2 regions of the Neobacillus sp. 204 genome follow, and region 2 is predicted to be linked to the other one. Evidence: riboswitches for the same ligand, from Rfam matches in the RefSeq annotation. Region 2 holds a riboswitch; the other holds the start of a gene.
The links. A riboswitch is a leader RNA that binds a small molecule or an ion and turns the genes downstream of it on or off. The one in region 2 is predicted to bind glycine.
Positions count from the first base shown of each region.

Region 1: it holds a riboswitch for glycine, as region 2 does, so the genes downstream of both, gcvT (glycine cleavage system aminomethyltransferase GcvT) here and ACJ004_RS13175 (amino acid permease) in region 2, are expected to answer to the same signal.

Region 1 covers NZ_JBJORY010000006.1:243,293-249,805, reverse strand. Annotated here, with positions in the region: gene ACJ004_RS14535 (DEAD/DEAH box helicase) at 1-874, opposite strand, end outside; glycine riboswitch at 1,051-1,138, shown strand; gene gcvT (glycine cleavage system aminomethyltransferase GcvT) at 1,309-2,415, shown strand; gene gcvPA (aminomethyl-transferring glycine dehydrogenase subunit GcvPA) at 2,434-3,780, shown strand; gene gcvPB (aminomethyl-transferring glycine dehydrogenase subunit GcvPB) at 3,773-5,233, shown strand; gene ACJ004_RS14515 (rhodanese-like domain-containing protein) at 5,386-5,769, opposite strand; gene ACJ004_RS14510 (lipoate--protein ligase family protein) at 5,961-6,513, shown strand, end outside.
Region 2 covers NZ_JBJORY010000005.1:371,468-377,980, forward strand. Annotated here, with positions in the region: gene ACJ004_RS13155 (ATP-binding protein) at 1-549, opposite strand, end outside; gene ACJ004_RS13160 (Ig-like domain-containing protein) at 916-2,589, opposite strand; partial or broken gene ACJ004_RS13165 (MFS transporter) at 2,742-2,972, opposite strand; gene ACJ004_RS13170 (hypothetical protein) at 3,267-3,620, opposite strand; gene ACJ004_RS13175 (amino acid permease) at 3,755-5,119, opposite strand; glycine riboswitch at 5,277-5,357, opposite strand; gene ACJ004_RS13180 (hypothetical protein) at 5,606-5,866, opposite strand; gene ACJ004_RS13185 (metallophosphoesterase family protein) at 6,128-6,513, shown strand, end outside.

The DNA of each region.
Region 1 (6,513 bases), on a different contig from region 2:
TTGATTCGTAAAGATCCTTCTCTTCAGGCGTACATTCAATTGCAATCGTTTCGACATGTCTTTTCGTCCATTCAATTCCTGTATCTGCCCGCCGATTCCGAATCATTACCTTGTTAACTAATTCTTTTAAATGTTCATCATCATTTAATGACCGTGCATCTCGTTTGTATTTTTCATAGAATGCCGTTTCGCTTCCTAAATGGCCTGGTTTTAATAATGACACCAGATTAAATATCTCCTCGACCCGGTTCTGAATAGGAGTTGCTGTTAACAATAAACAAAATTTCTTTTTCAGATTTTGAACAAATTCGTAGTTTTTTGTTTTGTTATTTTTTAGTTTATGTGCTTCATCTATAATGATGAGATCATAGTCCAGCTTGTAAATGATGTCTCGATGTGGATTGCGTTTTGCTGTATCAATCGACGAAACGACGACATCACACTGTTCCCACACATAACTTTTTCTTTGAGAAATGGCTGGAATGAAAAATTTGCTATTTAATTCAATGGACCATTGTGTGACTAGTGAAGCAGGGACAAGAATTAATACTTTTTTCACTAATCCGCGAATCATATATTCTTTTAAAATTAACCCTGCTTCAATTGTTTTTCCGAGGCCAACTTCATCGGCCAGGATTGCTTTCCCATTCATATTTTCAATGACTTGTTTCGCTGTTTCAAGTTGATGTGGAAGGGGAGTTAAATTAGGCAAATGGCCTGGTGCCAGTAACCCGTTAAAATCAGGAACAACAAGATGTTTTTCTACTCCAATTGCTAGTTTAAAAAGGTCCCAATTCCCCCATGGACCATCGTTTTCGATTCTATGTAAAAAATCATCCTTCCAGGAGGAATCAAATTCAATTTCGATCGACATGGTGCCAGCTCCTTTTTGTGCAATTTCCAGGTTTATGCTTTTCAATAAAATTATTGCCCAATGTATTATTTTAATGGTAGGATGATAATAGCTTTGAATGTTTTAAATATTTTAATAAGGTAATTTATTTTATAAGTATAATTAGTATGACCAATTTGGATAATATTATAATGCGAATGATAACAAGGGGAGAGACTACCTTAGTAGCGCCGAAGGAGCAAGCAGAAATGTGAATCTCTCAGGCAAAAGAACTCTTGTTTGACGCAGCTCTGGAGAGTGCTGATTAAACTTATGCAGCCACCAAAGGGGAAAGCCTTTAGAGGTAAACTTTCAGGTGCAAGGACAGAGACCTTCTTTTGTTTCATGGGAGGTTTCTGTCCTTTTTTATGTTTTCCAAACAATAATATGTGCCAATGATTGAAGGGGGATTAAGAATGTCTGAATTAAAACGAACACCGCTTTTTGAGGTATATAAGGAATGGGGAGGAAAAACCATCGATTTCGGGGGATGGGCATTACCAGTCCAATTCTCAAGCATTAAAGAAGAACATGAAGCTGTTCGCACAAGTGCAGGGTTATTTGATGTTTCCCATATGGGTGAAGTCGAAGTTAAAGGCACTGACAGTTTAACATTTTTACAAAAAATGATGACGAATGACATTTCAAAAATAAAAAATGGAGGTGCCCAGTACACAGCCATGTGTTATGAAAATGGCGGTACTGTCGATGACCTGCTTGTCTATAAGATTGAAGACAATCATTACCTCTTAGTCGTAAACGCATCAAATATTGAAAAAGACTTCAAATGGTTAAAAGATCATTTATCTGGCGATGTTACATTAGATAACTTATCAGAACAAACAGCACAACTTGCAATACAGGGACCTCTAGCGGAAAAAGTATTACAAAAACTTGCGGGTGATACTAATTTAAGTGAAATCGGCTTTTTCAAATTCCAGCAAGTAGTAGTCCTAAATGGTAAAAAAGCATTGGTTTCAAGAACTGGTTATACCGGTGAAGATGGGTTTGAAGTATATTGCGACGCGAAGGATGTCGTCGACCTTTGGAGAGATATTCTAACTGCAGGAAAAGAAGATGGAGTCATCCCATGTGGATTAGGTGCCCGGGATACACTTCGCTTTGAAGCTGTTTTAGCTCTTTATGGACAAGAATTATCTCCAGAGATTTCACCACTTGAAGCTGGAATTGGCTTTGCTGTCAAATTAAATAAAGAAACTGATTTTATTGGAAAAGAAGCTTTACTTCAACAAAAAGAACAGGGCTTACCAAGAAAATTAGTAGGCATCGAAATGATCGATCGCGGGATTCCACGCCATGGCTACCCTGTGTATAAAAATGAACAGTTAATTGGTGAGGTTACAACTGGTACGCAATCTCCAACACTAAAGAAAAATATTGGTCTTGCACTAATTAATGCAGAATTTACGGGTCTTGAATCAGAAGTTGAAGTTGAAATTCGCGGTAAACGCTTAAAGGCAACTGTAGTTCCAACACCTTTTTATAAACGAGAAAAGAAATAACAGAAGGGAGTTAGGTTTATGAAACATCGCTATTTACCTATGACTGAACAAGATAAGAAGGCTATGCTTGAGGCAATTGGTGTTTCCTCTATTGATGAACTGTTTAGCGATATCCCTGAGAAAGTAAGATTTAAGGGTGAGTACAATATCAAAGCGGCAAAGTCTGAAACGGCCTTAATGAAAGAACTTTTTAAAATGGCTAGTCGGAATGCCGACCTTAAAAGAAATGTATCTTTTTTAGGTGCAGGGGTATATGACCATTACATGCCAGTAATCGTCGACCATGTTATTTCTAGATCAGAATTTTATACGGCTTACACTCCATATCAGCCAGAAATTTCACAAGGGGAACTCCAAGCTATTTTTGAATTCCAAACGATGATTTGTGAATTAACTGGCATGGACGTGGCCAATTCCTCCATGTACGATGGCGGAACAGCACTTGCTGAAGCTGCAATGCTTAGTGCGGGCCATACAAAACGAAAAACGATAGTTGTATCCAATGCCGTACACCCTGAGGCACGCGACGTTCTTAAAACCTATGCCAAGGGTCAGTACCTTAATGTAGTTGAAGTACCCGTAAAAGATGGGGTAACTGATCTAGATACATTAAAAGAGCTGGTTAATGAGGATGTTGCAGCTGTGATCGTTCAGTATCCAAACTTCTTTGGTCGTATCGAGCCATTAAAAGAGTTGGAAGAAATTATCCACGCAAACAAGTCAATGTTTGTCGTTTCAAGCAATCCTTTATCCCTAGGGGTATTAACACCACCTGGAAAATTTGGGGCAGACATTGTCATTGGTGATGCACAACCGTTTGGAATCCCAACTGCATTTGGCGGTCCACACTGCGGTTATTTTGCAGTAACGACTAAGTTAATGCGTAAAGTACCTGGCCGTCTTGTCGGTCAAACTACGGATGATCAAGGGCGCCGCGGATTTGTTTTAACACTCCAGGCCCGTGAACAGCATATCCGTCGTGATAAAGCGACATCAAATATTTGCTCAAACCAAGCACTAAATGCCCTTGCTGCCTCTGTTGCAATGACAGCACTTGGTAAGAACGGTGTTCGTGAAATGGCTGCAGCCAACTTACAAAAGTCACATTATGCAAAAAATGCATTCAAGGAAGCCGGCTTTGAAGTGGTTTATGATGGCCATACATTCAACGAATTCGTTGTGAAATTAAATAAACCAGTTAAAGAAGTCAACCAACAACTGTTACAAAAAGAAATAATCGGCGGTTATGATTTGGGTCGTGATTATCCAGAACTTGCTAACCATATGCTGATTGCTGTTACAGAACAAAGATCGAAGGAAGAAATTGATACTCTAGTGAAAGAATTGGGGGATTTGCATGCATAATCAAGACCAGGCGCTCATTTTTGAACTTAGTACACCCGGCCGTATCGGCTATAGTCTGCCGGAAATGGATGTACCAGAACTAGATCTCAATGGCCTTCTTCCGGATGGTTATTTACGTATCGAAGAACCAGAACTCCCTGAAGTATCGGAACTTGATATCATGCGCCACTACACGGCCCTTTCAAGAAGAAATCATGGTGTCGATTCAGGATTTTATCCACTCGGCTCGTGTACGATGAAATATAATCCGAAAATCAATGAAAATGTAGCACGCTTTAACGGCTTTGCACATGTTCATCCGCTGCAAGATGAAAGCTCTGTTCAAGGGGCTCTTGAGCTTTTATACGATTTACAGGAGCATTTAATCGAAATTACCGGGATGGATGAAGTGACCTTGCAGCCTGCAGCAGGTGCTCATGGAGAGTGGACCGGGTTAATGATGATCCGTGCTTACCATGAAGCTAACGGTGATATGAACCGCACAAAAGTAATTGTTCCTGATTCTGCCCATGGAACTAATCCAGCTTCAGCAACAATTGCAGGGCTTGAAACTATTACCGTAAAATCTAATGAACATGGTCTAGTGGATCTTGAAGATTTAAGAAGGGTTGTGGGCGAAGATACAGCGGCATTAATGTTAACCAATCCCAATACACTTGGATTATTTGAAGAAAACATTCTTGAATTAGCTGAAATTGTCCATGAAGCCGGTGGTAAGCTTTATTACGATGGAGCAAACTTAAATGCTGTTCTTTCAAAAGCTAGACCAGGAGATATGGGATTTGATGTGGTCCACTTAAATCTTCATAAAACGTTCACAGGTCCACACGGCGGTGGCGGACCAGGTTCTGGACCAGTCGGCGTAAAAGCAGATTTGATTCCGTTCTTGCCAAAACCAATTATTACAAAACAAGGTGAAGAGTTTGTTCTTGATTATGACCGCCCGCTGTCTATTGGCCGTGTGAAGCCGTATTTTGGAAACTTCGGCATTAATGTTCGTGCATACACATATATCCGCTCAATGGGTCCTGATGGCTTAAAAGCAGTAACAGAGTATGCTGTATTAAATGCAAACTACATGATGAGAAGGCTGGCTGAATATTTTGATCTGCCATTTGATCGACATTGTAAGCATGAATTCGTCCTTAGTGGAAGACGCCAGAAAAAACTAGGTGTTCGTACATTGGACATCGCGAAACGCCTGCTGGATTTTGGCTATCATCCACCAACTATTTACTTCCCGTTGAATGTGGAAGAATGTATCATGATTGAACCAACAGAAACTGAATCAAAAGAGACTTTAGATTCGTTCATCGACATTATGATTCAAATTGCTAAAGAAGCAGAAGAAAATCCAGAAATCGTTCAGGAAGCACCACATACAACTGTGGTCGGACGTATGGACGAAACAAAAGCTGCACGTAAACCAGTCTTGAAATATCAGCAAGCTTAATAATTGAAAGGTCAGATTCGAAATATGAATCTGACCTTTTTGTTATTATTTAACCCGCAGCCCGAATACAACGTTTTTCATATTATTTTAAGTTAGAAAACAGTCAAAATAAAAAAGGTCCCGGATTGGTCTCCAGAACCTGATAAACTTAATTATTTCTTCGTTTTTACTTTACCAGACCATTTTTTGAATCCGCCATGAAGTTGGGTTAGGTCTCTATAGCCTTTTCGGTGTAAGAATTGTGCTGCACGGGCACTGCGCATCCCGCTTTGGCAATATAAATATACCGGCATATCAGAACGAATTTCTTTCATGCGCATTTTCATTTGTGACATCGGGATATTACGTGCTCCTAAAATATGGCCGCCCTCGAATTCGTTTGCTTCACGAACATCTATTAGTTGTGCCTTTCTGTATCCCGCACGGAATTCCTCTTCTGTTACCGTTTTAACAATCCTTTTCTGATAGAAAAAGGTATAAACGGAATAGATAATAACTGCTGCGATGATAATTAATAAGGGATAGAGTGAACTCAATTTCTTTTTGCTCCTTTCAAGCTTTCCTGCACTAGTTTATTATATAAGTCAATTCCATAAAGATAAAGATGAATGCTAAAAAAATCTTTTTAAATTACCTAATTTAATTATATCAGAAACATCTTATTTTGAATCTATATCAGATTTTGGTAGACTTAAACTCGAAATAATTTAAAAAAGAAGGTTTTTGAATGAAAAAAGAAGTTTGGCGTTTTATTGATTCTGGAAATAGTTCACCATCTTTTAATATGGCATTAGATGAGGCATTACTCGATTGGCATAGTGAGGGGAAAATCCCTCCAGTGATTCGATTCTATGGCTGGAACCCGGCAACCCTGTCAGTTGGATATTTTCAAAAGGTTGAGAAGGAAATTGATCTGGAAGCCGTAGAGGCTCACCAATTAGGTTTTGTAAGAAGACCTACTGGCGGTCGCGGAGTGCTCCATGAGCACGAGCTTACCTATAGTGTAATCGTTTCTGAAGATCATCCAGAAATGCCGAATTCGGTGACGGAAGCATATCGTGTTATTTCTGAAGGAATTTTAAAAGGGTTCCATCATTTAGGACTTGAGGCTTATTTTGCTGTTCCAAAAACAGCGGAAGAAAGGGATGCCTTGAAAAACCCTCGCTCTGCTGTATGCTTTGATGCACCGAGTTGGTATGAGCTTGTGGTTGAAGGCAGAAAGGTAGCTGGCAGTGCTCAAACGAGGCAAAAGGGAGTCATCCTACAGCATGGTTCCATTC
Region 2 (6,513 bases):
TTCAGTTAAAATAGTGAAGAACCAAGTAACTACCACCGCGAAGACAAGATGAATGATCTGTACTTTCAAATACTCTATGGAAAAACCTCTTAGAATACCAAAAAAAGTAAGGCCAATAAGACAGTAGTAAAAGGCTAGACCAACTGCAATTTTAACCCTTTTATCTTTTTTCGAACTTGCAAACGATTTTTGAAAAAACAAGATAACTGGCAGTGAGAATAATAAGACAAGCAAAGTATTATAAAATCCTACACTGATCCCAAAATAAAGTCGATAAAGGATGATAAGAGCCGATAGGAAGATGCCGGGCCAAACTCCTCCGTATAGGGTCCCTAATAAGAGAGGAATAATTCTTAACTCTAAACGAGCATTTTCACCAAATTCTACTGGAAAGGACATGCAAAATATTATGGATATTCCCCACAAAATAGACATGATTACGTTCCTATTTTTACTACTCTTTACCCACTCCGTAATAAAAGTATAGTAAGTAAATATGGGTAAGACCATAAGTGTTAGTTGCAGCAAAAAATCCTTTATTATATTCATCTTTTTTACCTTTCATATTCGAATCTATGTCTGAATCCAGAAATATAAGGAAGAGAATCATGACCATTATTTTTATGACTGTTCCATACAAACATCTACATTTTAAGTAAGCGCAGAATTAAATTAGTAATTATTCCATATTATACTTTAATGTTGGAATAATTTTTCGACTTTTGTTTTCTACTTTAAAGTACACTGTAAATAAGGTCATTTGCAAGCAGTCATTTTGAACAAATTCTGTCAGTTTACTCCATAAGAAAAAGGATCGCCGTAGCAACCCTTCTGGAACTCAAGCAGCCGTTAGTGAAAAACAAACTGAACCGGCTTTTTTATTTCTTATTTTCCCACTTTGGGAGAATAATTTAATCATTTTGAAACTGTTACTGTCCTTGTTGCACTTACATTACCTTTTGTATCTTTCGCATACACATATAATTTTCTACCTGCCCGCTGCTTCGGTAACTTCACTTTAAAATCCCCGGAAACATTTGCTTTTTTTGTGTATTTTTTCGTTCCGATTTTTATTGTTACGGTTGCATATTTCTCGGTTTTTCCATAGACAGTTGTAGAATTGTTGCGGACCTTTTTAACTATAGGTTGGTTCGGTGCCACTTTTACGACTGATATTATCCTAGCTTTACTTCCATTTCCCTTGCTGTCTTTTGCGGTGACTGAAAATTTGGTTCCTGCATTTTGTGCCGGTATGGTTACTTTGTAGTTACCATACTTATCAGCTTTTCCTCTATATGTTTTACCTGCTATTACTACAGACACAGTTGCGTATGCTTCAGTTTTCCCCGTCACAGTCACTGCCTTGTTCGTTAACTTGTTGACACTCGGTACTTTCGGCGCAGTTTTATCTAATACTACGATTCTTGTATAAGGACTTAGTGCATTCAATTTATCTTTATAGGCAACCGTCAGTTGTGTCCCTGCTTTTTGTGCAGGAATATTCGCCTTGAAGTTCCCAATTGTATTAGATACGGTGCTGCTAATCAACTTAGTCCCTTTCATTATTTGAACTCTAACATTCCCAGCCGTTTTTCCAGATATAGATAAGTCATTATCATCGACAGTGCTGACAATAGGAGCATCTAACTTTTTTATAATATAAGCAGAGGAAACATAACCTGCTAATTTTTGATCTGTAGTTTTGACACGATACCAGACAAATTGGTTTACCTTGTCTAAAGTTTGATCGTATCCAAAATCCCCTTCAATGATTAGTGGTGTACCCTTTGCAAATTGTTTTAAACTTGAGGATGAACTACTTGGTTTGGACCTTAATTTTAAACCATCTACTGTTACCGCTAACTTATTTCCCTTATGAAAAAGTTGGGTTGAAGCATGCATCTGGGTAGTAAGTGTATATTCCATCTTCTTAAATACAATATTATTGTCGCTGTTTGGATCATAATAAAACTCAGCTGTTTTGAAAGGAAATTGCCCTAAGTAAGTACCACCTAAAAAGCTGTCTTGTTGAATCCGAGTAAAGACACTTTCCTGATAGGCATTCGTGTTTTTCTTACCGGTAGATTGAAATAGTGGACTGTTTACAGGCTTAGTTCCGTTATAAGCCATTACTGGGAAGTACCAATTTTCAATCACCTCTGGTCCGATCCCCTTTATTTTTGGCAGGTCGGAGCGATGAAACATACCATTAAGAATTTCAACACCGGCTTGGATATTATAGGTAATATCATCTTTCAATTTCTGAGGATTATAGCTTGCTTGATTCGTAATTTGCATGATACCAATTCCGTTATCATCTGAGATAAACGGTTTCCCATCCTTAAACTGTCGCCAATCACTTTCTTGTGCAGCTACAGCTTTTACCACTTCGGGAGGAATTTTTGCCGCTAAAGCAGCGTTTGTGAGCATGCAGTTGATCTGCTGTGGAGAAGGGTTTTGATTTGGTTTAACTACACCCAAGGATGTACATTTGGCAGGCCAGGTCATCTCAGCAGAAACTTCATTATATGACAACCCCAAGAGTATTAAACAAGTCAAAAGTACTGCTTTTATAATGCTTGATTTCATTCTTTTATTCTCCCAACTTATTTATTTCCAATATTTTATAATTACATTTTACCATGCTAGATTCATATTTTTCCATAATATACTACTTTTCCACCAAAAACAAAAAAAAGAAAAGACAAGCAAAATGCTAGTCTTCTCTCTTTAATTATGCGTTAATTTTCAACTGTTTTAGAAAATGATTGGTTGTACTCTTGAGTAGTTTTTCCTTTTTTCAAACTAACCATTGCGATAAAGGAGATACAGTAGAGTAATGCTAGATACCCCATTGCTACTGAAACGTTTGCATTCTGCAGGATATATCCTACTAAAATAGGAGATAATCCGCCTAAGGCTCTACCAAAGTTAAAGATGGTGTTGGTTGCTGTACTGCGAACTTCGATTGGCCTGCTACTGATGCGACTACTGTTTTTTTACGATAATCCATTTCTGTCGTTCTCCTTTCAAGCCTCACAGGACTATGATTAAAAGATAGTTGGCAAAAATAAAATGCCCCTTCATCCAAAGGACAAAAGAGCATTCATATACGTAATAAAGTATATATGAAGTTTACTTTCGCCTTTTTGGCCTCTCTGGACCAATTTAAAGGAATTTAATTTCATCTAATAGTAACATGACAAAATTAAGGTGACAATAAGAAATAGCTAGTAACAACTTTTTAAGGAAGAATCCGTTTCACATTATTCCATTCTAGTAAATGATTCACTAAGGCTCTTTAACGTGTAAAGTCTGCCTGTTAACAGAAATAAATCATCATAATTATTTTTAACATATTCCTCAATGATCTTGAGCCCTTCTTTAAATTGATCCACTAAATAATGCGTATACTTTCCATCCCAATCAAACTGATTAATTCTATTAAGTTCATCTGCTAGGATCTGAAACTTATATTCTTCATTAAGAAGTTTTATTTGATACAATTTATCCGGTGTAAATCTGGTGCTGTTATTATTGGCATGGCTTTTTTGAACATATTTTATAAAACCATTGATATTTTCAGCAAGCAAATTCGCCTTTTGCATCTCAAATTTCATTTCGCCATCTCCTCACTGTCTAAAATCTAAAACATCATTATGAAGAGTGTATGTTTTGAGACGTTAGGATAACACCCAACCTATGAAACCTTACTCTGTTTTATCGTAAAAAGGGACGTATTCAAGATTGACGATTATGCAGATATTCTTAGATCTTTTTCCTTTTTCCTTCGAACTGAATAAAATGTCAATAAAAGTATGAACCATACTGGTGTCAATAATAAAGCGACACGAGTGGCTTCTGCAAAAAGCATAATAATAAGAATCAGTGCAAATAACGTGAGGACAACATAATTTATAAATGGTGTAAATGGAGCTTTAAATATCGACGTTTCACGTAAATCTGGGCGTGATTTCTGATAGCGCAAATGACAAATTAAAATAATGCTCCAAACCCATATAAAGCAAATCGCACTAATTGTTGTCACGATACCAAAAGCTTGCTCTGGAACCAGCTTACTTAACAGAGCACCAGTTGAAAGTACAAAAGCAGATATAAATAATGCATTACTTGGTACATGATTTTTATTTAATTTGGCAAATTTTGCTGGTCCCTGTTTATGACCACTTAAATTAAATAAAATTCGGCTTGTTGAAAACAATCCACTGTTACAGGCAGATGCTGCTGATGTTAAGACAACAAAATTAATAATTCCTGCCGCGATTGGAATTCCTACTAGGCTAAACGTCTTTACAAATGGACTATTTGCTGCATTCAGTTGCGTCCAAGGATTGATACATAAAAGGATGATCAGGGCGCCCACATAGAAAAATAGAATTCGTAAAGGTATTTTATTAATCGCAGATGGAATATTTTTTCGTGGATTGGATGTTTCCGCTGCCGAAACACCTACTAATTCAACACCTACAAAGGCAAAAACAACCATCTGAAAAGATAAGAAGAAACCTGAAATCCCATTCGGAAACAGACCACCATGTCCCCACAGATTTTTTACTGTAACCGTTCCAGCATCCGTTTGAAACCCAATCACTAGTAATATGACCCCTATTATGATTAAAGCAAGAATGGTAATCACTTTGATTAAGGCAAACCAAAACTCTAACTCTCCAAACAGTTTTACAGTAAGTAAATTCAAACCCAATAAGACAATTAAACAAACTAAAGCAGGGATCCATTGTGGAATATCGAACCAATATTGCACGTATACACCAACGGCAATAATATCAGCCATGGCAGTCATGATCCAACAAAACCAATACGTCCATCCGGTTACATAACCTGCCCACGGTCCTATGTACTCTTCTGCAAAATCCGTAAATGATTGATAGCCAGCATTTGATAGCAGTAGCTCTCCAAGTGCCCTCATAACAAAAAAACAGGCAATACCTACAATTAAATAAGTAAATATGATCGATGGTCCTGCTAACTGTATTGCTTTTCCCGAACCTAGGAATAAACCTGTACCAATCGTACCTCCAATCGCGATCAGTTGTACGTGCCGATCTTTTAAATCTCTTTTTAATTCTTGTTGTGCCACTTTCATTTCCTCCTTGTTTATGGGTTATTTCACTTGTGAATAGATGAAAACAAAAGGTTAAAGACCATAAAAAAAGAGATTGGATTAGCTCCAATCTCAAGGTTATAAGAATAACAAATAATATTTATTACTCTTTTGTCAGAATAACAAATAAAATACGTACTCTTCTGTCCTTTTGCCTGAGATTGTGAACCCTTCGGCGCCGCAGATTTCCTGCGGTCTCTCCAGAAGCTGCTCCTGCTATAGTTTGACCCATAGCAATCATAGCTTGCTTATTATTAAATTTTGTATCGAAGAACCAATAGGTCCATATCCCCCGCTAAAAAAACTATACACCAAAGCATAAAATCTCACAAACTAAATTATTGTTAAATAATTTTTAATTTTAGTAGTATTCAATAACTTTGTCAATAGAAAATTCAAGAATAATGAGGGGACGAAAAATGACCCTATCTCTAAGGAGCGGGGGTCATTTTTATAGTATCGTTAATCTCCAAGTACCAAAAAATATTGAATTTCATTTGCTGAAATAGGAGTAATCGCCATAAGACGATAACCGATACTTAGTAATTGTGACAATGTTTCTGCACAATTTTGACGTGGAGGTTCAATTGGTGCATGAAAACTTTTATAAAGATTAATAAATTGATTATTATTTGTACAGTGAAGCAAGATCACATGTCTGCCGGTCCATGCTTGACCAATCATTGTTTGTGGAGGAGCTTGTATTTGCCTATCAATTCTCATAATGAACACCCTCATGTATTGATACAATAGAGTATGGAAAAAACCTTGTCCAATGTTCCTGAAAAAATCAGGAAAATGACAGTATTTAAAATATCACGAAAAAGATCGTGGTTCTTAATTTTATAAAGGTAAAAATTAACACTACTCCTTGTTTATAATTTTTCGATTTTACTTACATTTTACTTAACATTCACAATCAATCAACATTTATTCTCTATTATTAACCTGTACATTACTATGTTAGAATGGAGGTTCTTTTTTATGAATAATGTAGATTCACAAATTGGTATAGATAGACGGGACTTTATTAAAAAGGGTGGTTTAGGTGCACTTGCCCTTACTGCTGCAACAGCGGGAATTCCGGTCGATTTATTTAGCAGCACGGTTCATGCAGAAAAATTGGAGCATAATGTCACACTCCAATTTAAACCGGATGGAAAGTTCAAAATTGTTCAGTTTAATGATACACAAGATGATGAACGCATTGATCGACGCACCATTCAGCTGATGGAGAAAGTCCTCGATACCGAAAAACCCGACTTTGTAGTGCTTAATGGAGATAACATTTCTGGTGGTTGCGCTACTCCCTTGGAGATGAAACAAGCGATTAACAATGTTGCCCAACCGATGGAAAAAAGAGGTATCAA